Regions from separate parts of the Methylobacterium sp. WL19 genome, predicted to be linked through region 3. Evidence: riboswitches for the same ligand, from Rfam matches in the RefSeq annotation. Region 3 holds a riboswitch; each other region holds the start of a gene.

Region 1 (7,860 bases), on a different contig from region 3:
GCCAGCGGCTCGCCGCCCGCAGGCCCGGCAGGGTGGTGACGCGCAGGTGCTGCATGTTGCCCTGGCACCAGCGCCGCTCGCGCCCGAGGAGATCGACGAGGTTCGTCGGCATCTCTTCCCAGGTGCCGCCCATCTCCGGCAGGAGGCGGACCTCCCATCCGGCCCGGCGCAGGAGCGCTCCTTCGACGATGTCGTGGCACAGGATCTCGCCGCCCAGCGGCGCCTTGCCGGGCAGCACCGGCAGTTCGGCATTGTCGGCGAAGGCCGCGACCCGCAGGATCGCGTTGTGGCCCCAATAGCTTCCATCCGCGCCCTGCCAGGTCTCGAGGCAGCGGATCGACAGCGGCGCGTAGAGCCGCACGGCGAATTGCTGGATACGGGCGAACAGCGTGTCCCGGCCGGTGGCGTAGGAGACGGTCTGGATCAGCCCGACACGGGGGGCTTCCTCCATCAGCCGGGCGAGGCGGCGCATGGCGGCGCCGGTCATCAGGCTGTCGGCATCGAGCACGATCATGAAATCGTACTCGTCGCCGTAGCTCCGACAGAACTCCGCGATGTTGCCGGCCTTGCGGCCCGCATTGTCCTGGCGCCGCCGGTAGCGGAAGCGCGGCAGGCCGGGGCCGTTCAGGCGCGCCCAGGCCTCGATCCGCGCGAATTCATGCTCCTCCACCGCCGCGATGGCGCCGTCGCGCGTATCGGAGAGGACGAAGATGTCGATATCGGACCCGTCGCCGCCGCCACGCTGGAGCGAGCGGGCCATGACGCGAAGGGCGGCGAACACCGCCACCGCATCTTCGGCATGGATCGCCACCACGGCCGCCGTGCGGCTCAGGCCCGAGGCGGTGGCCGGCACCGTGGCCGAGCGGATCTCGATCGCGGATTTGGCGGCATCGCCGAACGCGACCGCCACGAGTCCGTAGACGTATTGCCAGGCGACGAAGGATTGCCACGCCATCACGAGGCCGAACAGGACCAGCACGGCCCAGCCCAAGGCGCCGTCGGGGCGTCCATAGGCGGACACGGCGAGCCACGCGATCGCCGCCGCGGTGGCCAGGGTCGGCACCGCCAGCAGGAGCCGCCGCCACAGGAGCGACGGCGCCTCGAACGAGGGCGTCTCGCTCGGCCGGCTCGCCGGAATCACCGGGTCCGGGATTCCGGCTTGGGATGCGTCGTGCGACAACCGGGTGATGGACATGGGGCGATGGACACTCGATCAAGGCTGAGATGGGCCGTCATCCGTCACGACACGAAGGGCATCGATGACACGGGACGACGGTGGAGACGAGCGTTCGGGACGCGAGCCCCTCTCGCGGCGGCAGACCTTGCGAACCGCGCTCGGTCTGACAGCAGGCATCATAATGCCTAGTGCCGTCGACCTGAATACCGCCAGAACGATGGCCGCCGACACTCTCGACCCACCGCGCGACGCGCCGATGACCTTCGAGGGCGTCGTGGCCCAGGCCCGCCGCCTCGCGGCCTCACCTTACCGGCCCGCTCCGGACGATCTCCCGGCCCCGCTCGCCGGCCTCAGCTACGACGGCTACCGCGCGATCACCTTCCGCCCCGACGCGGCCCCTCGCCTCGGTGGTTCGTTCTCGCTGCAGCTGTTCCATCGCGGCTTCCTGCAGAAGAAGCGCGTCGCCCTGTTCCTCCAGCCGCCGGACGGGCCGCCGCAGCCGATCCTGTACCAGTCGGGCCTGTTCGATCTCGGCTCCGACCTCGCCGGGCAGGACTTTTCCCGCGATCTCGGCTTTGCCGGCTTCCGGCTGCATCACGCCTTCGACGATAGGAAGCCGGCTCACCAGGAGGAATTCCTGGTCTTCCTCGGCGCCTCGTATTTCCGGCTTCGCGGAAAGACGCAGGAATACGGCCTGTCGGCGCGCGGTGCCGCGATCCAGACCGGCGGTCCGGGAGCGGAGGAGTTTCCGGACTTCACGGCGTTCTGGATCTGCGAGCCGAAGGCCGAGGCCCGCGCCGTCACGATCCTGGCGCTCCTCGATTCGCCGAGCCTCGCGGGCGCCTACCGCTTCGTGGTCGAACCCGGCGAGACCTCGCGGATGGTCGTCACCGCCTCGCTGCATCCCCGCGCCGCGATCCCGCGTCTCGGCCTCGCGCCGCTCACCAGCATGTTCTTGCACGGAGCGAACGGTCCGGGCGCGCGCGGAGCCGCGCCCTTCGACGATTTCCGGCCGCAGGTTCACGATTCCGACGGGCTGGTGGTGGCGACCAAGGACGACCGCCTATGGCGTCCCTTGAGCAACGGACGGCGCGATCCGCAGATCTCGGCGTTCCGGGTCGATCCCCTCGATGGGTTCGGACTTCTCCAGCGCGAGCGAAGCTTTGCCGCCTATCTCGACGTCCAGGCCCGACACGAGGCCCGGCCCGGCCTCTGGGTCACGCCCCAGGCGGGGTTCGGCGCCGGGGCGGTGCAGCTCTTCGAGATCCCGTCCCGCGAAGAGTACATGGACAACATCGTCGCCGCCTTCGTGCCGGCCGCACCCGTCACGGCGGGAAGCGCCCTCGACCTCGCCTACACGCTCGCCACCATCGGGGCCGAACCGGACACCGCCGTACTGAGCGCGCTCGCCCGGGTGGTCTCCACCCATGTCGGTTCGGCCGAGCGCCTGCGGCCGACCACGCCGCCGAGTCCGGAGCGGCGCCTCTACGTCATCGATTTCGAAGGACCGGGCCTGCCCACCGGCCCAGACGGTGACATCGCGGCCGAGGTCTCGGCCAGCGCCGGCGCCATGGTCGATCCGGTGGTGGAGCGGGTGCCCCAGACCGGGGGCTGGCGCCTCTACGTGGAATGGCGTCCGCCGACGCCGCTGCCGCCCGGTGACGTCATCCTGCGCGCGCGCCTCATGCGCGGCGGGCGTCCGATCAGCGAGACCTGGGACAACGCCGCCTGATCGCCGATTTCACGACTTGGCGAGTTGCCGCAGGGATCGGAACGGGAGCACCGGTCGGGGATTCTCAACTTGGAACACCACCAAGTTGCGGAGCCGCCCGGTTCCCTCAAGGCCTTAGAAGCGCCTCGGGGCGCGGCATCCGCCATCCCCCGGAGCAGCACCCTTGGCGATCGAGACCCCCTACCTGCGCTACACGCCCGCCGTCGAGACCCCTGACGCCGACGAGGCCGAGACCAGCCGGTCCCTGAACGAGACCATGCGCTCCATCAGCGAGACGACCCTCGCCCATGGCGGTCATGCCATCCGCAGCGTCCATGCCAAGGCGCATGGCGCCTTGAGGGCCGAGTTGGAGGTGGCGCCCGGCCTATCCCCCGAACTGGCGCAGGGCCTGTTCGCGCAGGCGGGGCGCTACCCCGTGGTGATGCGCTTCTCGACCATCCCCGGTGATATCCTGGACGACAGCGTCTCCACTCCGCGCGGCGTGGCGATCAAGATCGTCGGTGTCGAAGGCGAACGGCTGGAGGGGTCGGAGGGGGACGCCACCCAGGATTTCGTGCTCGTCAACGGGCCGGCCTTCTCGGCGCCGGGACCGAAGCAGTTCCTGGCGACCCTGAAGCTCCTCGCCAAAACCACGGATCGGGCGGAGGGGCTCAAGAAGGTCGCCTCGGCGGCGTTGCGCGGCGTGCAGAGCGCGGTCGTGGCGGCCACCGGTTCGCCGAGCCCGGCCCTGGCGACGCTGGGCGGACAGCCCGAGACGCACATTCTGGGCGACAGCTTCTACAGCCAGGTTCCGCTGCGCTTCGGCGATCACATCGCCAAGATCGCGCTCGTCCCGGTCTCGCCGGACCTGACGGCGCTCACCGACAAGCCGCTGGACGACACGAGCGCCCCCAATGCGATCCGCGAGGCGGTGCTGGCGCATTTCCGCCGCCATGGCGGCACCTGGGAGTTGCGGGCGCAGCTCTGCCTGAACCTCGACGACATGCCGGTGGAGGACGCCTCCGTGGTCTGGTCGGAGGCAACGAGCCCCTACCGCACCATCGCCACCCTCACCGCCGCGCCGCAGACGAGCTGGAGCGAGGCCCGCGCGGCTTTCGTCGATGACGGCCTGTCGTTCAGCCCGTGGCACGGGCTGGCCGCGCACCGGCCGCTGGGCGGCATCATGCGCATGCGCAAATCGGCCTACGAGATGGGCAAACGCTTCCGGGCCGAGACAAACGGCCGCCGCATCGAGGAGCCGAGGAACCTCGACTCGCTCCCGGAGTGATGCCGGACGTTGCCGTGATGCGACAGGGCGGCGGCGATGGTCGATGCGGGAACATCTCGCCATTGACCCTCCCGTTGCGGCCGACCTAGCCTGACGATGACGGTTCCCCCTCGGGGGATCAAAAGGGAACGCGGTTAGGATCTTGCGTCCGATGCCGCGGCTGCCCCCGCAACTGTAAGCGGCGAGCCCATCATCAACACGTCACTGGAGGCTCCGGCCTCTGGGAAGACGATGAGAGGGCGGTGACCCGCGAGCCAGGAGACCTGCCGTCAGTCGTGGTCACACGCGAAACGCATCGGGCGGGGTGTCCCGGTGGGGTGTCGGGGCGTTCGCATGTCGCGAACGCATCGGCTTCGTTCGCGGTGACGTGCCACTGCCGTCGCCCGAGGTTTCGCCCGTGTCTGCCCATCCTCCACGCGCTCTCCATCCCCTCCTCGTCCTCGCGCTGCTGACATCCGCGTCACCGGTCCTCGCCCAGTCCGGCGCGGCGACCATCGCCGAGGCGACCCTCGACGAACTTTCCGTGGCCGCCGACATGCGTCCGCCCCCCGCTGCCGGTCCCGGCCTCGGCGGGGCCACGGGTGGAGCCGGCGGGGCCGAAGCGTTCGGCGCCCTGTCCGCTCCCGCGCTGACGTCGAGTTCCGGCGTCATCACCGGCAAGGCCCTCAACGACCGGCCGGTCACCCGCCCCGGCGAGGTACTGGAAGCCGTGCCCGGCCTCATCGTCACGCAGCATTCCGGCGAGGGAAAAGCCAACCAGTACTTCCTGCGCGGCTTCAACCTCGACCACGGCAGCGACATCGCCATCACCATCGACGGCATGCCCGCCAACATGCGCACCCATGGCCACGGCCAGGGCTATGCCGACATCAACTTCCTCATTCCCGAACTCGTCGGCGCGGTGGAGTTCCACAAGGGCCCGTATTTCGCCCGCGACGGGGATTTCGCCTCCGCCGGTTCGGTGCGGATCGACACGATCGACGCGGTGCCCCGCCCTCTCGCGCTCACCTCCCTCGGCAGCTTCGGCTACAAGCGGGCGCTCACCATCGCCTCCGCGCCGCTGGGGGAGGGGACGCTCCTCGCCGCCGGCGAGGCTCAGGTCTATGACGGCCCCTGGGTGGTGCCGGACGCCATCCGAAAGCTCAACGGCGTGCTGCGCTACAGCCAGGGCACCGCCCTCGACGGGTTCTCCCTCACCGGCATGGCCTATTCCAACCGCTGGACGGCGACGAACCAGATCCCTCAGCGGGCGATCTCCGAGGGCCTGATCGGCCGCTTCGGCACCCTCGACCCAAGCGATGGGGGTAATGCGAGCCGCTTCTCCCTGTCGGGCCGCTGGAGCCGGTCGGACGACGGCGGCGTCACCCGCGCCAGCGCCTACGTCATCCGCTCGAATCTCAACCTGTTCAACAACTTCACCTATTTCCTCAACGATCCGGTCAATGGCGACCAGTTCCGCCAGCTCGACAGCCGCACCGTCGCCGGCGGCGAGATCGCGCGGGTGTTCAATGGTGAGCTGTTCGGTCTCGCCATGGAGAACGAGATCGGCGTGCAGGCGCGGTTCGACGACATCCATGTGGGCCTGTTCAACACGCGGGCGCGCACCTCCCTCTCCACCGTGCGCGACGACCGCGTGCAGGAGGGCAGCGCCGCCCTCTACTTTGAGAACCGCCTGCGCTGGACCGAGTGGCTGCGCACCAGCGTCGGCCTGCGCGCCGACGCCTACGACGCCACCGTGAGATCGAACAATCCGCTGAATTCGGGCCATGCGCGGGACGGCATCGTCAGCCCCAAGCTCGGCGTCGTGTTCGGCCCCTGGGCCGAGACCGAGCTGTTCGTGAATTACGGCGAGGGTTTCCATTCCAACGACGCCCGGGGCGCGACCATCACGGTCGATCCGGGCAATCCCCTGTTCCCCCTCGACCGGGTGCCCCTGCTGGTGCGCTCGGTGGGCTCGGAGGTCGGCATCCGCAACCGCTCCATCGCCGGTCTCGAGTCGACCGTGACCCTGTTCCAGCTCGATTTCGATTCCGAGAACCTGTTCGTGGGTGATGCGGGCACCACCGAGCCGAGCCGCCCGAGCCGGCGCACCGGCATCGAGTGGACCAACCACTACGCGGTGACGCCCTGGCTCGCTCTCGACGCCGACCTCACCGTGACCCATGCGCGCTTTGCCGACCGCGACCCTGCGGGGAGCCGCATCCCCGCCGCCCCTACCGCCATCGCGGCCGCCGGCTTTACGCTGGGCGAGTCGCTGGGCTGGTTCGGTACGCTACGGCTTCGCTATTTCGGCCCACGCCCGCTCATCGAGGACAATTCCGTCCGCTCGAAGCCCACCACCCTGGTGAACGGCCGCATCGGCTACAATTTCGACAACGGCGTCACGGTGCAGCTCGACATCCTCAACCTGCTCAACGTCAAGGCGAGCCAGATCGATTATTTTTATGAGTCGCGGCTGCGGGGAGAGCCCGCCGGCGGGGTGGCGGACACGCATCTGCATCCGGTGGAGCCGATGGCGGTGCGGTTGACGGTGGCGGGGCGGTTTTGAGGAATGGGAGCGGGTTGCGGGCAGCCAAGCCGCTCTCCGGTCATGCTCATGGCAGCGATCCGGGCCGGAGATACGCGAACATGTGAGGCACATAGTCGGCTTTGCCGAGCGCGATGCCGTGATGTCGCAAGATGGCGTAGGCGGTGATGACGTGGAAGTAGAACTGAGGCAGAGCCCAATCCCGAGCGTATTGTTCGCCGCTCATATCGAACGTGATGTTGCCCGGAAGCTCGATCGTGATCTGCAGGGTCGCTCCGGAATCGAGGGCATTGTCCGAGAGGCTGTCCAGACGCGCCAATGCGTCGGCGATGCGAGCCCGTGCATCCGCGATTGAGCCGGGCACGTCGCCGGCATTGCGCCCCTCGGCCGCCACGGCAGCAAGCGATTGGGGAATATCTTCGCCGCGAAGGCGGAACGTCGCCTCCTGAGCTTGGTAGGTGGCAAAACACACCTGTGACGCTAACGGGTACATATCCGGTGCCAGACGCGCCGATAGCAGACCATTGGCCGGATCCACCCTCTGATGCTCTGCCTTGTCCAGCAGCCCGGCCAGCGTCCGCAACATGTTCCTGTAGGTCGGTACCAGAAGGTTAGTCAGCGACATAATCAGTCTCGCGTCGACGGCTACTTCAAGGCCTATCCTATTTCCCCGGGAGCGAACACCATGAGTCGACGCTTACTTTTTCCCATTCCGGCCTCCTACGGCCCCACCCGCTTGCGCACCACCATCTCCCCCTTGAACAAGAACTTCTGCGCGCGCTTGCCCGTATCCACCTCCGTGGTGAACACGTTGCCCTTGCTGTCCACGGCGAGGTTGTGGACCCAGTGGAAGTCGCCGGCCATGCGGCCGTTGCGGCCGAAGGCGCCGAGCACTTCGCCGGTGTCGCGCTTGAGGGTGCGGACCTCGTTGTTGGCGCCGTCCGCATTGAGGAGGTAGGTCTGGTCGGGGTCGGGCCAGAGGGCCAGTTCCCAGACCGAGCCGTTGGCGCGGGTGTTCTTTTCCACGAAGAACTCCTTCACGAAACTGCCGTCGCGGCGGAACACCTGGACCCGGTCATTGGCCCGGTCGCAGACATAGACCAGCCCGTCGCGGGCGATCTGGACGCAATGGACCGGGTTGCGGAATTGCTGGGCCG
Region 2 (7,860 bases), on a different contig from region 3:
TATTTCACCGGCCGAACCGCAGCTGTGAAATTACAGAGGCACCAATTTTTCACTGATCCGAAGGCCGGCCGGGTGATCAGACTGCAAAATCCATCACGGCGATTTTTCACACTCTGGATCTGCCCCAGTGCAAATTGCAGAGAGCCCATTTTTCACACCGTCTTTTGCCTCTTTGCGACTGTGTGAAATCGATCTGCGCGATTTTTCACTCGGCGCGTTCGGGATTGCTGAGATATCCCCCCGTCCTATTTTTCACTGGGTCACTCGCCCCCCGGAAGGGCACCAATTTTTCACGCCGATCTTACCCCCAGGCAGTGGAGCGTCTTGGTCGGTGTAAGCGCAGGGGGGGGGGAATTTTCACAATCGTCCACGACACAAGGTAAAGCATTGAATTTACTTGTTTTAATAAAGCAGCAGGTCCGGGCATGAGCACTCATACAAACCCCAAGAGAGCACGGATCAGGATAGGGGCAGCACGCTATTTCGCGGCTTGAAACAGCGCTTTGCGGGAACTGCTGTGCCCCACGGATCCGAGTGAGAAACCGCCCGTAAGAACAGGTCCCCAAAAGATCCCAGAAGACCCATGATCCGACGATCCTGGCCTCGCTAGCTCAATGGCTCAATTCCCCAAATGTGACGCACCCCTGCGGGCGCATCTCATTTGGCGGCTCTGGCTAGTTGATTTTGGTTGCAGTCCCAGTCGCCCTGGCTGAACAATTGGGCGTTTCCAATTCGGTTCGACGTATCACCCCTTCCAGGGCTCACTGCAGCTCGATCGGTTGGTCATGCCTTCGCCTCCCCGCCTAGCTGGGTCAGGGGATCAAGTTGCCACTTCGGATCCCTTTTTTCAGAGATGCGGACCAAGCGCGCATCATTACGGATCGATTTTTCACACCGTTCCCGATCCCGGCCACGCGAAATCCAAGTCGGCTATTTTTCACTCTGAGTTTTGAGCTCGACCGGGATATAGGCTCGCCCCGTTTTTCACTCAGACGCCCCTGATACGACGCCGAGATCCCATTTTTCACACCGACCCGTGAGGCCCAGAACAACGCTCCGAGACAACTGGAAGACCGATGATCCAACGGCCCTGGCTTCGCTAGGGTCATGTCCCAGGTGGTGGTGTAGCTGATGGGTGGTCATCGGCGATCGCCGGGTAGGGTCGGGTTGTGAGAGCCAACCCGAACTCGAGAGATCCACGATGACCGGCGAGATGATGGCCCCGCGTGCTGATGGGAAAAAGTGCGGACGCGGATTTGCTACGTGAGGTGATCGGCTTTGCAGCCGAGCGCCGCGCCCGTTTCCGCAGCCTTCGCGCTCTGGCCTATGTCTGTGCTGGCCCGTGCGCCCTAGAAGCCTGCCGGCTCCTCGCTTAGGCAGAGACCGGCCCAAATGTCCTGGAGCCGGCTAGCGTCGCCCTCACCCCCTTGGCGCCGCTCGACCGCCGCGCGATCCTCGCCTCCTATGGGCGCCTCACCATCTGTCGAAGGAACTGACGCATGATGCGCCCGCGAACGACCGTGCCTCTATCGCCAGCACCAACGCTGCGGGAAGCCTCTCCGGCTCCGACTTGGCAGGTAGCCATCGTGCCGATCGCGGAAGCGGTGATTGGACTAGTTGCGGCAGTCGAGAGCCAGCCAACGGCTGGTCCGGCGATTAGAGCGTTTCAGGCCGCCATTCGGCGCAAGGGCCAGGATGCCGCTGAGGCTGGTGGGACGGAAGCGATGGAGGCAACCCTACGCACTGCTGCCGACGCCGCTCCTGACCGTGCTGAGCGCCGTAAGAGCATCATTGATAAGGCGTGGACAGGGTTGCCAGGATGGCGGATCTGAAAAGGCGAGAACCGTGGTTCATATCTCCCATCTCCACCTCCCGATTTTGCAGCCCGAGGACGTCATTCCGCACTTGGGCGCTGCGCATCACTACCGCGAAGGCCGATCCGCTTTTCTGATTGCTGAGACTTGGTTCGCAGGACAGCGCACGCTGCCAGGTCTTCCAGTGATGATCCAGTACGTCCTCAACCAGTACCCACGGCTGGCCGGCGCAGAGCTCGTCGACGCTTTTCTGGAACGGTGGATCGAACTCGGGGATGGCCTAAAGCCGTCGCAAGCCGATGTGCTGGCCGTTCTCGGGTTGCCGGGAGAGCTAGCCGTCATGGCTGTAGAAGGGAAGGTCGACGAGGCGTTCGGCCCACGGGTCTCAGAATGGCTTGTAGGTGGATCGAAGGGTAAGATCGCTAGGTTGAATCGACTCTCCACGACGCTAGGCCTTAGCACGGAGGCGACCAACCCCCTTCGCTATCAACTGCTCCACCGAACCGCCTCAGCCATCTACGAGGCGAAACGCTACCGCGCCCGCGTCGCGGTAATGATGGTCCATTCATTCGATCCAGGCGATGCCGGCCTTGCGGACTTCAAGGCCTTCGCCACCGCCATAGGGCTGCCGACAGCAGATGCGACGCGCTTGGCCGGTCCTGTTCAATGTGAAGGTGTCGATCTCTTCCTTGGATGGGCCGCCGACCGACCATCCAGCGAAGGCTTCTCAATCGTGGACGGCCGCAAATCCGACTCCGGCTTCTTCGACGAGGATTGATCAACCAGGGACCACGCATGAAAAACGGCGAGGCTTCCGCCCCGCCGCTCGATCAGCTGAGTCTTTCGGTCGTCAGAGGCCCATCATGGTCCTGGCGGAGCCAACGACCGTTGCGAGAAAGCCGAAGGCGAACGCGCCGATCATCGCGTAGCTGAAACCCTTCATCTGCATGATCGAAGCCCTATCGACCGATTAGCAGCGGTTCCCGCCGGAGGTCTGGCCGTACTGCTGAACGGGGAAGTTCTGCTGGTTGGCATTGCCCTCGGCGGCCGAGCTCATCGGGCAGTTGGCCGGGTTACGCGAGAAGGCGCTGTCGCGGGCACCAAGCGAGCCAGTAGCATCGACCTCATACGAGTTGAACGAGGTGTAGCGGGACGGACGCTCGAAAGCCATCGCGGACGAGATCGGAGCAACGCCAAGAACAAGAGCGGTGGCGATGGCGGCGATACGGGTCTTCATGTGGATGACTTAGCTCCTTTGCGCTACAGTCCTGGGATCAGGTCTGTTTGTTGCTGTATGAGACTAAGATAGGGTGCCGATCTAATTCTTGACGTGCCGGCGCGCACGCAATGGCGTGGATTAACTCTCCTGTAGCGGAGGCCATGACCCCACACGAAGAAGTCGCCTAAGGCAAAGGTAGCGATGTGGGTGAGGAGCGGGCGGTAGGGCGGATGGCGTGAGGAAGAGGAGCGTCCCCAACAAGGCACAGGGCAGTGCCATAAGCACTTGTTGAATACCGCTGCGTGTTGGCTCCGCGATCCCGTGCGTCGTATGGGGCTCGCGGAATCGTTAAGGGAGTTGACCGGCATGGCAGATGGAGTGCGGCCTACGCAGTCGCGGTTAGGGCTGGCCGTCACAGTGGCCTTCGCGATCCTGTTTGCAGGGGTCGGTACGCTCGGCTGGGGCTGGTACCGCTACGTCACCGCTGGCCCAACGCCCTACGACGAGGTTGGCATCGAGGTGAACCGCCGTCTGCCAGAGTCGCTACGGACTTGGGGTTGCGAGCGCATCAAAGAGCGTTTCCCGCGCTCTGTGCCACCCTACGGTTGCCAGCCCGGGCAGATCTGATCGAGGCTGGCGACGCAGTTTATCTCACCCCTCCACTCTTCCGCGAGCAAGCTCGTGGGACCCAGAAGGTGCACAGCGTCAGTAATCTGACGACAACAACCTCAGCTAGAAGCTACCGCACTTCAGAGTACGGCCCCCGAAACAGGTCGCCCGAGGCCCTTCGCCTGAACAACGTTCGCCACCGCCGGCGCCGATGTTCAGGGCGATCGTGGTTCATGTGGCAGCGCTGACATAAGGCTGCGAGGTTCCTGTCCGCATTGTTGGCAGTGTCGTGATCGCGATGTGCGGTTGCCAGCACGACTTTGGTAGAGCGGAGGCTCCCGAGATCCTCGAAGCTCGGGAGGATCCTTAGGGCGTGCCCAGTTCCGTCGCGCCAGGAGCCGGTCTCCGCATCCCACCAACGTCCATCACCCAGGTGATAGACAGCCTTTCCATGAGGCCGCCCACAGCTCTCGCAAGCCCCCCCGGCGCGTTGGAAGCGTATCACTGCAGAGAGCTGCGGCCAGTCGATTGGATAAAAGAAGCGATGTTCGCGCCGGATCGGCATCGAGATCAGGCCTCGCTGACTGTAGCTGCAGCCTGACTGCGGGCCCGGGCCTGGGGGAAATAGCTGTAGAAGGTGTCCCGACTGATCCCGAGCCGTTTAGCGATAGCTGCGATCGAGATGGTGCCGGATTGCAGCAGGGCGCGGCCTACCTCGATATCAGCCTCGGTGAGCTTCTTTGGCCGGCCGCCCTTCCGGCCGCGGGCCAGCGCCGCTTTCAGCCCTTCCATTGTCCGCTCGCGGTTCAGGTCGAGAAAGTACTCGGCCATGGCGCCGTGCATCTGCAGAGCGAAGCGACCGTGAGCCGTGTCGCTATCAAACTGCTCGGTGAGGCTTCGGAAGTGAACCTCCTTCGTCCGCAGATTGTCGATCGTGCGCATCATCTCAACGAGCGAGCGACCGAGCCGATCAAGCTTCCAGACTATGAGCACATCGGTCGGACGCAGGTAGGCGAGAGCGGCATCGAACTCAGGACGTTTCGTGCCGGCCTTTCCAGATTTCTTCTCCTCGAACAGTCGTTCGCATCCGGCCTTGGTCAGCGCATCGCGCTGCAGGTCGAGGTTCTGATCGAGGGTAGAGACGCGGGCATATCCGACGAGCATGTCGGGATAGTGATTCAAGCACGTTTATCTGGCAATAGAAAACCAGTCATATTTTCCCGACATAAACGGAGCCGTTTGCCCCCGATTAGGAAGCACATCCAGCATATGTCGGGAAAACGATCGAATATCGGACATGGATGCTGATAGCGCGATCGTCTCGTTTGGGTGGTTATGCGAAGGTCTGCTTTCGGGCCGAATTTTTGAAAAGCGGACGCTGCATAGCACCGAGGCAAACCTTCGTAAGTGCTGACCTGTAACCTTCCAGGCACACATCGTCGGAAAGCCTTTGCGTGCCATTGACGGCGGACGCTTTGATCGCGCTCCTTATCTCCGACGGTTCCTCCCCGGAGGATCAAAAGGGAACGCGGTGAGGATGAGGTCCGAAAGGGCCTCCCCGAAGCCGCGGCTGCCCCCGCAACTGTAAGCGGCGAGCCCATCATCAACACGTCACTGGGTCTTCGGGCCTGGGAAGACGATGAGAGGGCGGTGACCCGCGAGCCAGGAGACCTGCCGTCAGTCGTGGTCACACGCGAAACGCATCGGGCGGGGTGTCCTGATGGGTGTCGAGGCGTTCGGCTGTCCTTACGGCAGGCAAGCGCCCAGGCCTCGTTCGCGGTGACGTGCCACAGACGTCGCCCGAGGCTTGTCCCGTGTCCTTCCCCTCTCGATCCGCGTGCTTGCGCACGCTCGCGCTCGCCTGCGCCTCCCTTCCCGTATCCGCCCTGGCGCAGCAGACCGCCGCCCCCTTCGCCGACGTCCCGCGCGGGGCAGAGGCGGCCGTCACGCTCTCCGAGCTTTCCGTCTCCGCCACCGGCGTGCCGACGCCCGTCGACCAGGTCGGATCGAGCGTCACCGTGCTCACCGCCGCCACTCTGGAGGCCCAGCAGCGCCGCACCGTCCCGGATGCCCTCCAGCAGGTGCCGGGCCTCAACGTCGTGCAGACCGGCGGCCCGGGCGGTCAGACCTCGGTATTCATCCGCGGCTCGAACTCGAACCACGTGAAGGTGCTCATCGACGGCATCGACGCGACCGACCCGTCGAACCCGAACGGCTCCTTCGACTTTGGGCAACTCCTGACCGACGACCTCTCCCGCATCGAGGTGCTCAGGGGTCCCCAGAGCGGCCTCTACGGCAGCGACGCCATCGGCGGCGCGATCTCCTTCACGACGAAGCGTGGCGAAGGACCGGCCAGGGCAACCGCGCGGATCGAGGGCGGCTCATTCGGGACGTTCAACCAGAGCGGCCGGATCAGCGGGTCGGAAAACGGCTTCGACTACTCGGTGTCGATCCAGCATCTCCGGGCTGCCGCAACGCCTGTGACGCCGCCCAACCTCGTCGCCCCAGGAACGACGACCCGCCCGAACTACTACGACAACGAGACCGTCTCGGCGAAGTTCGGCTACCAGTTCACCGACACGTTCCGAATCAACTCGATCACGCGGTTCATCAACTCGAAGCTGCTCTTCAGCGGCGACGACTATGGCACCTTCCCGGTGACGCTGGGCGGCCTGCGCAGCCAGGCGGACGTGCAGCAAGTCTTCACCCGCAACGAGGCCGAGTGGACACCGTTCGCCGGTTTCCACAACGTCTTCGCGATCAACTACTCGAACCTCTACAACCGCCAGGTCCAGAACGCGTACGACCCGTTCAACCCGCTCCCGACCGCCGGCCTCGGCGAGCGCACGCGGTACGAGTACCGCGGCGACTACCAGCTCTCGCCCGGCAACCTCGTTCTGTTCGGCGCGCAGCGTGACGACGAGAGCCTGTCGACCACCGATCCGAACCCGTTCGGTTCCGGCAACCTGCGGGCCAGGAACGGCAATACCGCCGGCTACGGCGAGATACAGCTGACGCCGTTCGACCGTGCCTCTTTCGTCGCCAACGTTCGCCACGACGAGAACGACGCCTTCGGACCGGCCACCACGTTCCGCGTCGCCCCGAGCTACATCCTGCCGTTCACCGACACGCGGATCAAAGGCAGCGTCGGCACCGGCTTCAAGGCGCCGACCCTGAGCCAGCTGTTCCAGAGCTTCCCGGCGTTCAACTTCTTCGCCAACCCCAACCTCAAGCCGGAAGAGAGCCTCGGCTACGATGCCGGCTTCGAACAGCCGCTCGGCGAGCGCGTTCTCGTCGGCGCGACCTATTACGCCAACGACTTCAAGAACCTGATCAACACCAACGCCAGCTTCACCTCGAACGAGAACGTCGGGCGAGCCGAATCCTACGGGGCCGAGGCCTTCGTTGCGGTCCGGTTCACCGACACGCTCTCGGGCCGGGTCGACTACACCAACACCGTGACCAAGAATGAGATTACCAACCAGGAGCTCCTGCGCCGGCCCCGCCACAAGGGCAGCGCCACCGCTCAGTGGACGCCGATCCCCGGCCTGAGCTTCAGCGGGACGGTGATCGTGCTTGGCCACTTCGTAGACGGAAACCGAGACTTCTCGATCCAGAGGCTGAAGAACCCGGGCTTCACCCTGGTCAACCTCGCGGTCAACTACGACGTGAACGAGACGGTGAGTGTGTTCGGCCGGATCGATAACCTGTTCGACCGCCGCTACGAGAACCCCACCGGCTTCCTCGGGCCGGGCCTCGCCGTGTACGGCGGCGTCCGCGTGACGACGTTCTGAGGATTGCGATGTCGATGCGATGGACGCTGGCTGCGCTAGCGATTGCGGTCTGGCCTGGTCTGTCAGGTGCGGGGTGGGCGGCAGACGAGCCGGCGCATCCGGTCCACGTCGTCTCGATGAACCTCTGCGCCGACGAGCTGGTCCTGCGGCTCGCCGACCGCGACCAGGTCACCGCAGTGACCTACCTCGCCCATGACCCGCGCAGCTCCACCGTCGCGCGGGAGGCCACCGGCATCGCGGTGACCCGTGGCCTGTCGGAGGAGATCGTCGCGCTCCGGCCCGACCTCGTCGTGGCCGGAGCCTTCACGACGCGGACCACGGTGGGCCTGCTCAAGCGCGTCGGCTTCCCCCTTCTCGAACTCGGCGTACCCAACGACTTCGAGGGGGTGCGGGCCCAGATCCGGACCGTCGCCGCGGCCCTCGG
Region 3 (7,860 bases):
CCGGTCGAGCAACGCCGACGTCGGCGGCCGTACCGTCGAGCTCTCCGAGTTCGAGTTCGTCGTCCGTGGCCGCGGCTACCTCAAGAGCGTCGCCGACATCGAGAGCATCGTCCTGAGGACGGAGGCGGGCACACCCCTGCGGGTGAAGGACGTGGCTCGGGTCGAGCTCGGTCCCGACGAGCGCCGCGGGATCACCGAGATGAACGGCGACGGCGAGGTCGCCGGCGGGATCGTCCTGCAACGGTTCGGTGCCAACGCCCTGAACGTCATCGAGAACGTGAAGGCCCGGCTTTCCGATGTCGCCGCCAGCCTGCCCGAGGGCACGGAGATCCTTCCGGTCTACGACCGCTCGCACCTCATCGAGGCGGCCATCGAGACCCTCAAGGGCACGCTGATCGAGGAAAGCGTCATCGTAGCCCTCGTCTGCGTCGTGTTCCTGCTCCACGTCCGCAGCGCGCTGGTGGCGATCCTGATGCTGCCGGTCGGCATCCTCATGGCGTTCGCGGGCATGAAGGCCCTCGGGCTCGGGGCCAACATCATGAGCCTGGGCGGCATCGCCATCGCGGTGGGCGCCATGATCGACGCCGCCATCGTGATGATCGAGAACGCCCACAAGCACCTGGAGCGGGCGGACCCCGGCAAGCGCCGGGTCGAGATCCTGATCGAGGCCGCAAGCGAGGTCGGGCCGTCGCTGTTCTTCTCGCTCCTCATCATCACCGTGAGCTTCCTGCCGATCTTCACGCTAGAGAGCCAGGAGGGCCGCCTGTTCGGTCCGCTGGCCTTCACCAAGACCTTCGCCATGGCCGCGGCGGCGGTGCTGTCCCTGACACTCGTCCCGGCGTTGATGGCTTTATTCGTCCGGGGCCGGATCATTCCGGAGCACCGCAATCCGGTGAACAGACTCCTGATCTGGATCTACCGACCGCTCATCGCAGGCGTCCTGCGGGCGCGGGTGCTCACCATCCTGTTGGCCCTCGTCGTCCTGGCGGCGACGGCATGGCCGGCGAGCCGGCTCGGCTCCGAGTTCATGCCCGACCTCGACGAGGGCACCTTGATGTACATGCCGACCACGCTGCCGGGCATCTCGGTGACCAAGGCCGGGGACCTGCTCGCCACCCAGGACAGGATCATCAAGTCGTTCCCCGAGGTCGCCTCGGTCTACGGCAAGGCCGGTCGGGCCAACACCGCGACCGACCCGGCGCCGTCCGAGATGTTCGAGACCATCGTCAACCTGAAGCCGAAGGCGGAGTGGCGACCCGGGGTCACGACGGCGAGCCTGAAGGCCGAGATGGACGCCGCGCTCCAGTTCCCCGGGGTCTCGAATGCCTGGACCCAGCCGATCCGCGCCCGCATCGACATGCTCTCGACCGGCATCCGTACGCCGGTCGGGATCAAGGTGCTGGGGACGGACCTTTCCGAGATGGAGAAGGTCGCCCGCCAGGTCGAGGCGGTGGTGAAGGCGGTGCCGGGCACGTCGAGCGCCTACGCCGAACGGGTGCAGGGCGGCTACTTCCTCGACATCACCCCCGACCGCGAGGCGCTGGGCCGGTACGGGCTGACCGTCGGCGACGTGCAGGACGTGATCGGGATGGCGCTCGGCGGCGAGAGCGTCACCAACACCGTCGAGGGCCGCGAGCGCTACACCGTCAACGTACGCTACCCGCGCGCCTTCCGCTCCGACCCGCGCTCCATCGCCTCCGAGGTTCAGGTGCCGATCCCGGGTGGGGGCACGGTACCGCTCGGTGAGGTCGCCAAGGTTCAGTTGAACCGTGGCCCGACCCAGATCCGGACCGAGAACGGGCAACTCGCGGTCTTCATCTACGTCGACGTCGCCGGTCGCGACCTCGGGGGCTACGTCGCCGAGGCGCGGGCGGCGGTCGCCAAAGAGGTGAGCCTGCCGCAGGGTACCCTCGTGCAGTGGAGCGGTCAGGTCGAGTACCTCGACCGGGCGACGGCCCGGCTCAAGGTCGTGGTGCCGCTGACGCTGCTGATCGTGTTCCTGCTGCTGTACCTCAACTTCCGTCGACTGACCGAGACCCTGATCGTGATGCTGTCGCTGCCGTTCGCGCTCGTCGGCGGGGTCTGGCTGATGTGGTGGATGGGCTTCAACCTGTCGGTGGCGGTGGCCGTCGGCTTCATAGCACTGGCAGGCGTCGCGGCCGAGACCGGGGTGATCATGCTGGTCTACCTCGATCATGCGCTGGCCGAGATCCGGGCCGGATGCGACCGCGCCGGACGGGCACTCACCCGTGCCGACCTGCGGAGGGCCATCATGATCGGCGCGGTGGAGCGGGTGCGTCCGAAGATGATGACGGTGGTCGCCATCATGGCCGGGCTCCTGCCGATCCTGTGGAGCACCGGATCGGGCTCTGAGGTTATGCAGCGGATCGCGGTCCCCATGATCGGCGGCATGGTCTCGTCGACCGTCCTGACCCTCGTGGTAATCCCTGCGGTCTACGGCCTGGTGAAGGGCTGGGGACTGCCGCGGTCCGAACCGAATGCCATCGACCCCGAGGCCCGACTTGTAACGTTATGAACACACAGGGCGGAAAACCCCGAAGCGACATTGACGCTGGGCCATTCCCTCAGGTCCTGTATGTCCGACGGTTCCTCCCCGGAGGATCAAAAGGGAACGCGGTGAGGATGAGGTCCGAAAGGGCCTTCCCGAAGCCGCGGCTGCCCCCGCAACTGTAAGCGGCGAGCCCATCATCAACACGTCACTGGGTCTTCGGGCCTGGGAAGACGATGAGAGGGCGGTGACCCGCGAGCCAGGAGACCTGCCGTCAGTCGTGGTCACACGCGAAACGCATCGGGCGGGGTGTCCTGATGGGTGTCGAGGCGCCCGGCTGCCCTAACGGCAGGCAAGCGCCCAGGCCTCGTTCGCGGTGACGTGCCACAGACGTCGCCCGAGGCTTGTCCCGTGTCCTTTCCTTCCCGAACCGCGTGCTTGCGCACGCTCGCGCTCGCCTGCGCCGCCCTTTCCGGTCCCGTGCTCGCGCAACAGGCCGCCGCCCCCTTCGCCGATGTCCCGCGCGGGGCCGAGGCGGCCGTCACGCTCTCCGAGCTTTCCGTCTCCGCCACCGGCGTGCCGACGCCCGTCGACCAGGTCGGATCAAGCGTCACCGTGCTCACCGCCGCCACCCTGGAGGCCCAGCAGCGCCGCACCGTCCCGGATGCCCTCCAGCAGGTACCGGGCCTCAACGTCGTGCAGACCGGCGGCCCGGGCGGTCAGACCTCGGTGTTCATTCGCGGCTCGAACTCGAACCACGTGAAGGTGCTCATCGACGGCATCGACGCGACCGACCCGTCGAACCCGAACGGCTCCTTCGACTTCGGGCAACTCCTGACCGACGACCTCTCCCGCATCGAGGTGCTCAGGGGTCCCCAGAGCGGCCTCTATGGCAGCGACGCCATTGGAGGCGCGGTCTCCTTCACGACGAAGCGTGGCGAGGGACCGGCCAGGGCCACCGCGCGGATCGAGGGCGGCTCGTTCGGTACCTTCAACCAAAGCGGCAGGATCAGCGGGTCGGAGGACGGCTTCGACTATTCGGTCTCGATCCAGCACTTCCGTGCGGCCGCGACGCCGGTGACGCCGCCGAACCTCGTCCCGCTCGGCCGGGCGATCCATCCGAATTTTTACGACAACGAGACCGTCTCGGCGAAGTTCGGCTACCAGTTCACCGACACCTTCCGCATCAACTCGGTGACGCGCTTCATCAATTCCCGTCTCCTATTCACGGGAACCGACTACAGCACCTTCCCAGCCTTCCCGGCGGCGTTCCGGAGTGCCGCCGACGTGCAGCAGGTCTTCACCCGCAACGAGGCCGAGTGGACACCGTTCGCTGGGTTCCACAACCTCTTTGCGATCAACTACTCGAACTTGTTCAACAGACAGCAGGGCCCCCTCGACCCCCTTGCGACGCCGGACGCGACGACGGGCCTGGGCGAGCGCACGCGCTACGAGTACCGCGGGGACTACCAGCTCTCGCCCGGCAACCTCGTCCTGTTCGGCGCTCAGCGTGACGACGAGAGCCTGTCGACCACCGACCCGAGCCCGTTCGGGGCCGGCAACTTGCGGGCGAGGAACGGCAACACGGCCGGCTACGGGGAGGTGCAGCTGACGCCCTTCGAGCGGGCGTCGTTCGTTGCCAACATCCGCCACGACGAGAACGACGCCTTCGGGCCGGCCACCACCTTCCGCGTCGCGCCGAGCTACATCCTGCCCTTCACCGAGACCCGGATCAAAGGCAGCGTCGGCACCGGCTTCAAGGCGCCGACCCTGAGCCAGCTGTTCCAGAGCTTCCCGGCCTCAAACTTCTTCGCCAACCCGAACCTCAGGCCGGAGGAGAGCCTCGGCTACGACGCCGGCATCGAGCAGCCCCTGGGGGACCGCGTCCTCGTCGGAGCGACCTACTACGCTAACGATTTCAAGAACCTCATCACCTCGAACGCGACGTTCACTTCGAACGAGAACGTCGGCCGGGCCGAATCGTACGGGGCGGAAGCCTTCGTCGCTGTCCGGTTCTCCGATACCCTTACGGGCCGGATCGACTACACCAACACGGTGACCAAGAACGAGATCACCAACCAGGAGCTCCTGCGACGGCCCCGCCACAAGGGCAGCGCGACGGCCTTTTGGACCCCCCTCCCGGGCCTGACCGTCAGCGGGACCGTGATCGTGCTCGGCCACTTCGTCGACGGCAACCGCGACTTCTCGGTGGCCCGGCTCAAGAACCCGGGCTTTACCCTGGTCAACCTCGCGGTGAACTACGACGTCAGCGAGACGGTGAGCGTGTTTGGGCGGGTCGATAACCTGTTCGACCGCCGCTACGAGAACCCCACCGGCTTCCTCGGGGCAGGCCTCGCCGTGTACGGCGGCGTCCGCCTGACCGCGTTGTGAGACCGCCGATGGCAAGACGGTCCGGCTTCGCGGTCCTGACGGTGATGCTGGCGGTCAGCCAAACCTGGTCGATTGCCGGTAGGATGGCCGCCCCAGCATCCGGGGAACCCCGGCACGTCGTCTCGATGAACCTCTGCGCGGACGAGCTCGTCCTTCGGCTTGCCGACCGCGATCAGGTCGCCGCCGTGACCTACCTCGCTCAAGACCCGCGCGGCTCGACCGTCGCACGGGAGGCCGCCGGCATCGCGGTGACGCGCGGCCTGTCGGAGGAGATCGTCGCCCTGCGGCCCGACCTCGTCGTCGCCGGTGCCTTCACGACACGGACTACGGTGGGCCTTCTGAAGCGCGTCGGCTTCCCCCTTCTCGAACTCGGCGTACCCACCGACTTCGAGGGGGTGCGGGCCCAGATCCGGACCGTCGCCGCGGCCCTCGGGCACCCGGCGCGCGGCGAGGTGATGGTCGCGGACCTCGACGCGCGGCTGGCCCGGGTGATGCCGGCGGCCAAACCCTTGCGGGCCCTCGTGATGCGTCCGAACGCCTTCACGGTGGCACCCGGCAGCCTTGGCGACGCGGTGATCCGTGCCGCCGGCCTCGCCAACGTCGCCGCCGAACTCGGTCGCGACCGTTTCGGCCAGGTCCCGCTGGAAGCGGCGGCCTTGGCCGACGCCGACCTCATCGTCCTTGACGAGGGGGAGCCCGGCGCGCCGTCGCTGGCCGATGCCCTGCTGCATCATCCCGTCCTCGACACGCTACGCCGGCAGGGTCGCACCGTCTCGATCCCGAACCGGCTCTGGACCTGTCCAGGTCCGCAGGTCGCCGAGGTCGTGGCCTTGCTCGCTGCGGCGGCACACCAACGGGCGGCACGATGAACGCTCCCCTCCCGCCTCCCATGTGGGTCGACCGGGCGGTCGTCGGACCCCGCGCGGTCGTCTGGATACTCGGTCTGCTTGTGCTCGTCCTGACGGTCGCGTCCATCGCGGTCGGGTATGCCCCCTTCGACGTTCCGGAGGCGGCTGGCGACCTCATCGCCGGACGCGCGACCCTCCCGGCGCTGGTGCTCTGGGAACTGCGGCTACCCCGCGCCCTGCTCGGGGGCCTCGTGGGATTCAGCCTCGGGCTGACCGGGGCGGCGATGCAGGGCTACCTTCGCAACCCGCTCGCCGATCCCGGCATCCTCGGCATCTCCTCGGCGGCGGCCCTCGGAGCCGTGGTGGTGTTCTACGGCGGGTTCGCGGCCTCCTTTGCCCTGGCCCTCCCGCTCGGCGGGATCGCCGGCGCTGCGCTGGCAGCGCTCGCCCTCAACCTCCTCGCCGCCCGCGGCGGTACCACCCTGGGATTGATCCTCGCCGGTGTCGCCCTGTCGAGCCTCGCGGGTGCCATGACGGCGCTGGCGCTCAACCTGTCGCCCAATCCCTACGCGGCCCTGGAGATCGTGTTCTGGCTGATGGGGTCGCTCGCCGACCGCGGCATGGACCATGTCTGGCTCTGCCTGCCGCTGATGGCGGTCGGCTGGGGCCTGATGCTGTCCACCGGCCGTGCGTTGGATGCCCTGACGCTCGGCGAGGACACGGCGACGAGCCTTGGCTTCCATCTAGTCTCGGTTCGCCTGCGCCTGGTGACGGGGGCGGCGTTGGCCGTAGGCAGCGGCGTGGCTGTGAGCGGCGCCATCGGCTTCGTCGGCCTCGTGGTGCCGCATCTCGTGCGACCACTGGTCGGCGCACGCCCTAGTGCCAGCCTGTGGCCGAGTGGCCTCGCCGGGGCCGCCCTGGTCCTTGCCGCGGACTTGGGCGTTCGTCTCCTGGCGACGCGCCCGGAACTAAAGCTCGGTGTGGTGACTGCGCTCGTTGGGGCACCGTTTCTGATCGTGCTCCTCCTGCGTGAGCGAGGACGCGGCGCATGAGCCTCGCGATCGCAGCCCTCGATGTCCGCCTCGGCGGGCGTGCCATCCTGTCGGATATCACCCTGTCCCTGGAACGCGGGACCCTCGTCGGTCTGGTCGGTCCGAACGGCGCTGGCAAGACCACCCTCCTGCGCACCCTCGCGGGCTTGGTCGCCCCGACCAAGGGCCGCGTAAATCTCGACGGTATGCCGCTCAAGGGCATCTCCCGCGACGCGCGCGCCAAGCGCATCGCGGTGCTGTTCCAGGGCGCGGGGGCCGGTTGGCCGATGCAGGTGCGTGACCTCGTCGCCCTCGGCAGGCTGCCGCATCGACGCGCGTTCGGTGGCCTCGATGGGGCAGATCATGCCGCCATAAACCGAGCGATGGCACGAACCGACGTCGCGCGCTTCGCCGAGCGGACCGAACCGACCCTGTCCACGGGCGAGCGGATGCGCGTCTTGCTAGCGCGGGCGCTTGCCGTCGAAGCGGAGTGGCTTTTGGCCGACGAACCGATCACCGCCCTCGACCCTGCCCACCAGCTCGACGCCATGACGCTGTTACGGAACGTGGCCCTGGCCGGCACCGGCGTCGTCGCCGTCCTGCACGATCTGACCCTCGCCGCACGGTTCTGCGACCGGATCGTGGTCCTGGGTGCGGGACGCCTCGTCGCCGACGGACGCCCGGACGTTGCTCTTACGGATCGGCTGCTCGCCGACGCGTTCGGCGTCACGGCGTGCCGTGGGGCCGGACCGGACGGAACCGCCTATATCCTGCCCTGGAACCGTTCAGGGCCACATCCGGAGGACATCGATGCAGCCTTCCCCCACCAGCCCTGATGCTGTCGTGGCCCTCCTGCGCGAGGCACTGGCCGATCCGGGCACGGCCTGGAGCCTCGGCAGCTTCGGTGCCATCGCCGAGTTCATGCGCGATCCGGACGAGCCTGTCCTGGCCCTCCCTGACGATCGCCTAGGACTTGCGACAGCGCGCGGCGCCATCGCCCTGACGCCGAGTTCCGACCTGAGGCCAATCGCCTACGAGACCGCGGTCGCTTCGGGCTGGAACCACGCGGTCGCCCTCTGCC
Region 4 (7,860 bases), on a different contig from region 3:
AGGGCCACCGCCTTGCCGGGTAACCATTCGGTGGTGCCGTGGGTGCCGAGATGGATCAGGGCGTCGAACCCCTCCCGCAGTCCGAGATGGAAGGCGAGATAGGCATGGGTCGGCGGCTCGTCGGGGTCGTGATAGCCGGCCTTGCGGTCGGCCGCCCGGCCACGGTCGGGCTGAAGAAAGACGGCGAGACGTCCTCTCATCCAACCGATGACCTCATCCTGAGGTGCCGCATCAGCGGCCTCGAAGGAGGCTTCCAGATCTCTCTGAGGCAGCTGGAAGCCTCCTTCGAGGCTGGCGCTGCGCTCCGGCACCTCAGGATGAGGTCGTGGGGGGGGAGCAATAGTGGCCACGACCATCGGGAAGCGGAACGCCCCATCGACACAGACCGGGTCGGCCTCCGGCTCGCCCCACCGTTGATCGAGCGTGTCCCGCTCGTCCGGTGACAGTGTGAAGAGCCAGTCGCGATAGGCCGCGAGCGGCACCGCGAAGGTCGGAGCCTCCTTCGTCAGCGCGTGCATCAGAGCGTCCGGCTCCGGCAGGTGGCCCACCGCATAGCCGGCCCGCCGCAGCGTCTCCGTAATGATTCCCGCGCTCGCCGGCGTGTCCAGCCCCACGGCGAAGCCCGCCCGGCCGCCACGGGCAGGGTAGTCGGACAGGACCAGGGCGAGGCGACGCGTTGCGCGCGGCCGGTGTTTCAGCGCCACCCAGGCCGAGGCGCGGTCGGCCAGGGCCGCGATACCGGCCGAGAAGGGAACAGCGCGGCGCTCGCTGAACCCGTCGAGTTCCGGCCCGTCCTCCTTGAACGAGATCGGGAAACCGGAGAGCCGGCCGTCGAATTCGGGAAGCGCCACCTGCATGGCGAGGTCGGCGGCGTTCATGCCCCGCGCCGAGGCCTCCCAGGCCTCCCGTGAGGCCCCGATCGTGTAGGCTTGAAGGATGGGCGCGTTGGCGCCATCAAGGACGAAGCCGCCATCCTCCCGCGCCGAGAAGGCCGTTGCCGCGATGACAATGTCCGGGCTTCGCGCGGCCAGAGCTTCCCGCACGGCATCGAGGGCGAGCGCGTCCTTGAGGCTTGCGACCGCGAGGGTGGCGGCACCGATGCCGCGCTCACCGAGGGCTGCGATGAGGTCGGCCACGGGCCGGGTGTCGCCGCCGAGCACCGCCGACCGATAGACCAGGATGAGGGCGAGGGGGCGATCCCGACCTGCGGCGGCCAGGGCGGTCTCGTGTGCGACCGGTCCGCAACCCGGGCACCAGGCGAAGCCGCGCGGCAGGGCGACAGGCGGCAGCGCGTCGACCGCGTGCCCGATCTCCAGGGAGAGGCGCCGGATCATCCGGCGCAGGTTGTCGGACCCGCCCGCGCGGCAATAGCCCTCGAGTGTCTCCACCAGTTCGGGAGCCACCGTCGAGAAGGCGGTGAGGCGGGGATCGGGCTTGTCGCAGCCCGGAATGACGGCGAGCTTCACGCCGTTCGCGCGAGCCGCGGCGGCGGCGCGCTCGACTCCGTAGCGCCAGTAATCGAGGCCACCGAGGCAGCGGATGACCACGACTTTCGACCGCGCGATGACGTTGTCCACGTAGAGATCGACGGACATCGGATGGCGCAGCCGGGCCAGCTTGGCGAGGCGGAGCGTCGGGACGTCGCTCGCCGACGAGTCCCGTGCCGCTGCCTCCCGCTCGGCCGCATGCGCGCCGGCCATGCCGGAGAGGTCGGAATCGGTGAAGGACAGGAACACGATGTCGCCGGGCGCCTGGCCCAGATCGATGGCGGCTTCGCCTTCGTCGAGGGAGACCGTGTCGATTCGGATCAGATGCATGGGCGGCGCGCCGTCATGGCTGTGCCCTGGAGGACGTCCGCTCGGTCATGGCGCTTCGGCGGCCGCGCCGGCGCCACAGCGCGCGAAGGAGAAGCACGCCGATCAGCACCAGCGGTAACCATGGCAGGCCGGCGACGACGAAGCGCAAGGCCGATCCTGCGCTCGCGCCGAAGGTCTGGCCCGCCTGGGCCCAGGCTTCCTCCACGGGGGCGAGGGGCCCGGCGCGCGCCTCGTCGGAGCGCAGGGCGACGGAGACGAGCTCCGTGTCGACGCGCTGGCTCAGGCCGCGCTGTTTGGCATCGGCTTCCTCGATCTGCGACTGAACCTGCGCCAATTCCTGCGCGATGCGGATCAGATCCTCCACGCGCGGGTCGGGCCGTGCGGCGATCGCATCGAGCCGGGCGCGATAGGCGGTGAGCTGGGCCAAGCGCCGGCCGCCATCCTCGATGGCATCCGTCAGGTCGTCGGCACGCGTCGACTGGCTCCGGAGCACGACGTCGCCCGTCGCCTCGCCGGGCAGGGGCGACGTGACGAAGGCCATGAAGGGAGCAACGGATTCATGCGGCAGTCGGACCTGGACCTGGGCCTGCGGACGGCCCGCAGGCCTCCGGCCATCGTCGATGGACGCAGCGACGAGGATGCATTTCAGGGCCGCCTCGTTCAGGCAGCGGTCGCGGGCCGCCTCGAAATGCGGGTTCACCCGCTGGGGCGGTAATCCGATGGTCAGGTCGTGGGTATAGGCGAGCTTCGCATCGCCCGTCTGGGCGAGAGGGCGAGCCACCGGAGAGAGGCGTGCCATCGCCCGGCTGTCCGAGGCCTGAAACTCCGGTTTGGGCGGACGTGAATCCGAGCACCCACCGATCGCCGCGAGAGCCGCCAGGCCGGACGCGACCACGAGGCCGCGGCACCCGCGCGCCGGGATCCGTCGGGCGGTCAACGCGCTCACCCCGCCAGGGCGGCTGCCACCGCCCCTTGGTCGAAACCCTTCAGCCCGATGACCACGAGCCGGCCGTCGCGGTTCTCGCTCGCCCGCCAGGGGCGGTCGTAATGATGGGCGATGCGGGCGCCGACGCCCTGGACCACGAGGCGCATCGGCTTGCCGGTGACCTCGGCGAAGCCCTTGATCCGCAGGACGCCGCTGGTCTCGGCGGCGCGGGCGACGCGGGCGGCCAGATCCTCGGCGCTCGCCGTGGCAGGCACGGCAATGGCCACGGAGTCGAAATCGTCGTGATCGTGATCCTCGCCCTCGCCGTGATGCGAGGGGCGGGCGTCGAGATCGTCCTCGGCGGCGGCGCCGAGACCGAGGATCACGCGCGGATCGAGGCGGCCATGCTCGGCCTCGACCATCTTCACCGCGCGCGGCAGCTGGCGCTCCACCTCGGCGCGGACCTTGGCCTTGCCGGCTTCGTCGAGGAGGTCGGCCTTGTTCATGACTACGAGGTCGGCGCAGAGGAGCTGGTCCTCGAACACCTCCTCCAGCGGGTTGTCGTGATCGACGCTGGCATCGTCGGCCCGCTGGGCGGCGAGGGCCGCCGGATCGTCGGCGAAGAAGCCGGCAGCGACGGCGGGGCCGTCGATGACCGCGATCACCCCGTCCACGGTCACCCGCGAGCGGATCGCCGGCCAGTGGAAGGCTTGGACCAGGGGCTTCGGCAGAGCGAGGCCGGACGTCTCGATGAGGATGTGCTCGGGCGGGTCGGCCCGGTCGAGCAGCTTGTTCAGGGCCGGCACGAAATCGTCCGCCACGGTGCAGCAGATGCAGCCATTGGCCAGTTCCACGATGTCCTCGTCCTGGCAGCCCTCGATGCCGCAGGCGGCCAGGAACGATCCGTCGAAGCCGATATCGCCGAACTCGTTGACGATGATGGCGAGCCGACGACCGCCGGCATTCTCCACGAGGTGACGCACGAGGGTCGTCTTGCCGGCTCCGAGGAAGCCGGTGACGATCGTGCAGGGAATCTTCTCGACGATGCTCATTCGGCGGCGTCCGGAATTCTGTCCGCGCGCGGCGGAGGAAACGGGGGAATGCGGGCGACGACACCTTTGCGGAACGCTTCCGGCCGTGCCTTCCAGGGCACGATGCCGTCGGGCGTCTCCGCGTACAGGCCGATGCCCGCGAGGATGGTCCTGGCGGATTCGATCGGGTCGAGGTCGCCGTAGACGTAGGTCCAGCGGCCCTCCGACGCCACGGCGACCGTGCATGGGCGCTTGCAGACCGACAGGCACTCCACGCTCTCGACCGCGATGCCCTCGATGGCGGCTTCCGTCACCGCTTCGCGCAACGCCGAGACGAGGCGGGCCCCGGCGCGGGGCTCGGACGTGTCGCCGGCCGTGCGACAGGTGGCGCAGACGTAGAGTGCGACCGCGTTGCCGGCCGGGATGTCCTCGTCAGGCATGCGACGTCGCTGGGTTCTTGCGCCCGACGCTGTTCCAGGCCCAGCCGAAGGCGAGGCCGATCACCGCCCAGAACACGAAGGCGATGCCCAGCGACCGAGCGGCGAACTGGGCCGCGTAGCCCGGGGGCAGGGCGGAGGCGGCGTGGCTCGTCTCCGGAGCGCCTGCCAGATGCGGTGCGACGAGGAGCACGATCCCTCCGGCGATGGCGATGGGGGAGCGGCGGATCGCGATGAGGTAGAGCCCCATGGCGGTGGCGGCCGCAGTCATGATCCACCAGAACTGGCGTTCGGCGAGCGGAGCCGCCTCCATGCCGGGCAATTCCGGCGGCAGGCCGAGGGCCGGGGCGAGAGCCACGGCGAGGAACCCCGCAATGGCGAAGCGCAGGCCGGTTTCCGGGCTCGGCTCGCGCCCGCAGGCGATGAGAGCCGCGCCCAGCAAAAGGGCATAGCCGACGCCGCCGACCAGGGTCGCGAGGGCGGTGAAGACCATACGGGGCAGGCCGGGCCCGGGCTGCCAGGCCGGTGCGACCTCGCCGCCTTCGACACCGTCCGTCTTGCCGCCATGGTCGTGGCCCGAATGGACGGGGACGATGAGGGAGGCCGGCGAGGCGCCGCGCGGCATCCATTGCGCGGCCGGCGCCGTGGCTTCGCCGCTCTCGTAACGCTCGGCCGCGATGATCAGCGGCGAGGTGAGGGCGAACTGCAAGCCCGTGGCGACGACAGCCGCCAGGAAGCCGGCGACCAGGGCCGCCGACACGAGTCGGATCATCATGGAATCAGGTCCTGACTGAGCGCGTGGCGGTCAGTGGCAGGGGAAATTCTGGGCGTGCCGGAAATCGTGGGCCGCGTTGTGCAGCGCCATCGCCGGGGCGAAACCGGCCATGAAGACGAGCCCGAGGCCGAGGAAAGCGGCCATGAGCACCGCGCCGAGACGCTCGTTGCTGCGGGTGCCGGTAAGGACGAGGGTGTTGGTGGTCATCGTGTCAGGTCTCCGGCCGCCCCGCCGGCGGCGTTCGAGGATCGAGCGGGAGGACGATGTGGTCCCCTTCGGATGGCAGGTCTCCTGGCTCGCGGGTCATCCGGTCCTGCCGCCTTCCCGGATCGCTCCGGTGGCCGATGGCAGGCCCGTCTCCGCTCACAGTTGCGGGGGCAGCTGCGGTTTCAGGCGCGAGCCCTCACCGCATTCCCTTTTCACCCCGTCACCGGGGCACCGTCCGAAGCTCGCTTCTACGCGCTCGCGCGACCGCTGACAACGCGCCGCCAAAGCGTTTTACCGCCTTTGACGGGGCAGGGCGGTTTCGCGCTAAAGGAAGCCATGCGGCAGCCTTCCCCAAGAATGACACTGGTCCTCGGCGGCGCTCGCTCGGGCAAGAGCCTGCACGCGGAGCGCCTCGTCGAAGCCCATCCGGCGCCCTGGCTCTACCTCGCCACCGCGCAGGCCTGGGACGACGAGATGCGCGAGCGCGTCGCCCTTCACCGGTCGCGCCGCTCGGCCGATTGGATCACCCGGGACGTACCGATCGACCTGGCCGAGGCCGTCGCCGCGGCGACCGGGCCGGTGCTGGTCGATTGCCTGACCCTGTGGCTCACCAACCTGATCCTGTCCGAGGCGGACGTCGAGGCCGCGACCGTCGCGCTGATCGAGGCCTGCGATCGCGCGCCGGGGCCGGTGGTGCTCGTCGGCAACGAGGTTGGGCTCGGCATCGTGCCGGACAACGCGCTTGCCCGCCGCTTCCGCGACGCGGCCGGGCGCCTGCACCAGCGCCTCGCCGCGCGGGCCGACCATGTGGTGTTCATGGTGGCGGGACTGCCGATGATCGTGAAACCCCAACCCGGAGCAGCCGCATGAGCGAGTCAGACACGAACGATCCGGAGGCCGAACGGCATCGCGAGAAGATGGAGAAGCGCAAGGCCATCCAGGACGCCGAGGTCGCGGCCAAGACGATCGAGAAGGGCCTCCTCATCGTCAATACCGGCCCCGGCAAGGGCAAGACCACGGCCGGGCTCGGCCTCCTCCTGCGCGCCTTGGGCCATGGCTGGCGGGTCGGCGTGGTCCAGTTCATCAAGGGCGCCTGGGACACCGGCGAGAAGCACGCGCTGAAGGCTTTCGGCGACCAGATCGAATGGCATACGCTCGGCGAGGGCTTCACCTGGGAGACCCAGGACAAAGCCCGCGACATCGCGGCGGCCGAGCATGCCTGGGCCAAGGCCGAGGAATTGATGGCCGACCCGACCATCCGCCTCGTCCTCCTCGACGAGCTCAACATCGCCTTGCGCTACGATTACCTGCCCATCGACGCCGTGGTGGCGGCTTTCCGGGCGCGCCGGCCCGATCTCCACGTCATCGTCACCGGGCGCAACGCCAAGCCGGCCCTCATCGAGGCCGCCGACCTCGTCACCGAGATGGGCAGCGTGAAGCACCATTTCGCCGCCGGGGTGAAGGCACAGGAGGGGATCGAGTTCTGACTACTGGGCGCGGTCAGGCCCCAGCGCCGACCGGCTGGTTCTCGTGGAGGACGAGCTTCAGCGTGGCGACGAAATCCTCCAGGGCGGTGCGATCGAGGTCGCGCTGCAAGGCCCCGTGGGCGACGGCGTTGCGCAGGTTCGCGATGGGACGAAGACGATCCGCCTCGTCCGGCGTCACGATGCCTTCGCCCGCGAGCTCCTCGATCAGCCGTGCGGGCGATTGAGAGTGTGACAGGCGGTTCGGAATCAAGGCCCGCCCGATGGCTTCGAAGGTCGACCAGCCTAGCAGCAGAGCCGCTTCCATCTGGCCGGCCGCGATGAGGGCCTCGACCTTCGTGATCGTGCGGTCGATGATGTCTGGCGTCACGCCGTCGATGGCGGGCACGCCGCCGCCGGAGCGGGCGTAGTAGATCCGAAGCTCCCAATCGGTGACACCGAGGAACCGGTCAGCGACCCTTTCCCGGCTTCCGGATCGCGTGCCATCCCGTACGATTTCGATCGCCAGATTCTTTGGTTTGCCAAGCGCGATGGCGTCTGGAACGTAGTCGCCCATGAAGGAGGGCAGAAGCTGGCGTGAAGGGTGAGTATAGACCTCGTAGCCGGCATCCGTAAGTGCCGGGATGATGAGGTCGAGGACCGGCCGTTCTGATTCCATGCCGCTCATGCCAGTTCCTCGAAGGGATCGTCCGAAAGCCTTACGTATAGGATCGGCTTCTGTGCCGACAGAGCCGCCGCCAGGAGTGGGCTCGGCTGCGTGAAAGAAAACACCCGCTGCGGTTCGAACTTCTGGATGACTACCCGTTCGATCTGGGAATCGTCCATGTAGATATGCTGGTTGAGGGCATCGAGAACCAGTTTGACGATATTGTCCACGTCGCCCTGCACGGGGCCGACCGGGAAGTAGAACAGCGTCACGGCGAGTTTGCCCTCGCAGGCGAAGTGGTTCTCGGGCAAAGAGCCGTCGCTTGCCGCCCGGACCTTCTGCTTCCACTGCGATTTGGAACTCGGTCGGGCCGATTGGAACGAGACCGGTGTGCCGCTGACGAGGAACTCGATGGGAAAGATGAGCTCCACGAGAGATCACCTGGCGTCGCGGGCTTCGGTCCCGCAACTTTTGCACGGCTTCGTCAACGTGTATAGTATTATTCTAAATCGCCCTTGGGTTGTGTCTCGTCGCTGCT

The links. Region 3 has a riboswitch for cobalamin ahead of FV220_RS07415 (TonB-dependent receptor). Riboswitches for the same ligand answer to the same signal wherever they lie in the genome.
Region 1: linked by a shared signal. The riboswitch ahead of FV220_RS20170 (TonB-dependent receptor) and the one ahead of FV220_RS07415 (TonB-dependent receptor) in region 3 are both predicted to bind cobalamin.
Region 2: linked by a shared signal. The riboswitch ahead of FV220_RS18220 (TonB-dependent receptor) and the one ahead of FV220_RS07415 (TonB-dependent receptor) in region 3 are both predicted to bind cobalamin.
Region 4: linked by a shared signal. The riboswitch ahead of FV220_RS13440 (CbtB-domain containing protein) and the one ahead of FV220_RS07415 (TonB-dependent receptor) in region 3 are both predicted to bind cobalamin.

The regions. Positions count from the first base shown of each region.
Region 1 covers NZ_VRVC01000125.1:3,839-11,698, forward strand. Annotated here, with positions in the region: gene mdoH (glucans biosynthesis glucosyltransferase MdoH) at 1-1,195, opposite strand, end outside; gene FV220_RS20160 (glucan biosynthesis protein) at 1,434-2,909, shown strand; gene FV220_RS20165 (catalase family protein) at 3,073-4,176, shown strand; cobalamin riboswitch at 4,260-4,462, shown strand; gene FV220_RS20170 (TonB-dependent receptor) at 4,574-6,724, shown strand; gene FV220_RS20175 (DUF1993 domain-containing protein) at 6,771-7,328, opposite strand; gene FV220_RS20180 (hypothetical protein) at 7,424-7,860, opposite strand, start outside.
Region 2 covers NZ_VRVC01000101.1:40-7,899, reverse strand. Annotated here, with positions in the region: gene FV220_RS18245 (hypothetical protein) at 2,002-2,592, shown strand; gene FV220_RS18240 (hypothetical protein) at 2,785-3,051, opposite strand; gene FV220_RS26175 (hypothetical protein) at 3,773-4,207, opposite strand; gene FV220_RS18225 (recombinase family protein) at 4,213-4,806, opposite strand; cobalamin riboswitch at 5,124-5,336, shown strand; gene FV220_RS18220 (TonB-dependent receptor) at 5,457-7,436, shown strand; partial or broken gene FV220_RS18215 (ABC transporter substrate-binding protein) at 7,445-7,860, shown strand, end outside.
Region 3 covers NZ_VRVC01000025.1:35,841-43,700, forward strand. Annotated here, with positions in the region: gene FV220_RS07410 (CusA/CzcA family heavy metal efflux RND transporter) at 1-2,536, shown strand, start outside; cobalamin riboswitch at 2,588-2,800, shown strand; gene FV220_RS07415 (TonB-dependent receptor) at 2,948-4,900, shown strand; gene FV220_RS07420 (ABC transporter substrate-binding protein) at 4,984-5,769, shown strand; gene FV220_RS07425 (iron ABC transporter permease) at 5,766-6,800, shown strand; gene FV220_RS07430 (ABC transporter ATP-binding protein) at 6,797-7,615, shown strand; gene FV220_RS07435 (hypothetical protein) at 7,590-7,860, shown strand, end outside.
Region 4 covers NZ_VRVC01000060.1:21,118-28,977, forward strand. Annotated here, with positions in the region: gene cobN (cobaltochelatase subunit CobN) at 1-1,817, opposite strand, end outside; gene FV220_RS13420 (DUF4349 domain-containing protein) at 1,831-2,616, opposite strand; gene cobW (cobalamin biosynthesis protein CobW) at 2,760-3,794, opposite strand; gene FV220_RS13430 (DUF1636 domain-containing protein) at 3,791-4,213, opposite strand; gene FV220_RS13435 (CbtA family protein) at 4,206-4,985, opposite strand; gene FV220_RS13440 (CbtB-domain containing protein) at 5,016-5,192, opposite strand; cobalamin riboswitch at 5,249-5,443, opposite strand; gene cobU (bifunctional adenosylcobinamide kinase/adenosylcobinamide-phosphate guanylyltransferase) at 5,550-6,062, shown strand; gene cobO (cob(I)yrinic acid a,c-diamide adenosyltransferase) at 6,059-6,679, shown strand; gene FV220_RS13455 (hypothetical protein) at 6,693-7,343, opposite strand; gene FV220_RS13460 (RusA family crossover junction endodeoxyribonuclease) at 7,340-7,753, opposite strand; partial or broken gene FV220_RS13465 (hypothetical protein) at 7,845-7,860, shown strand, end outside.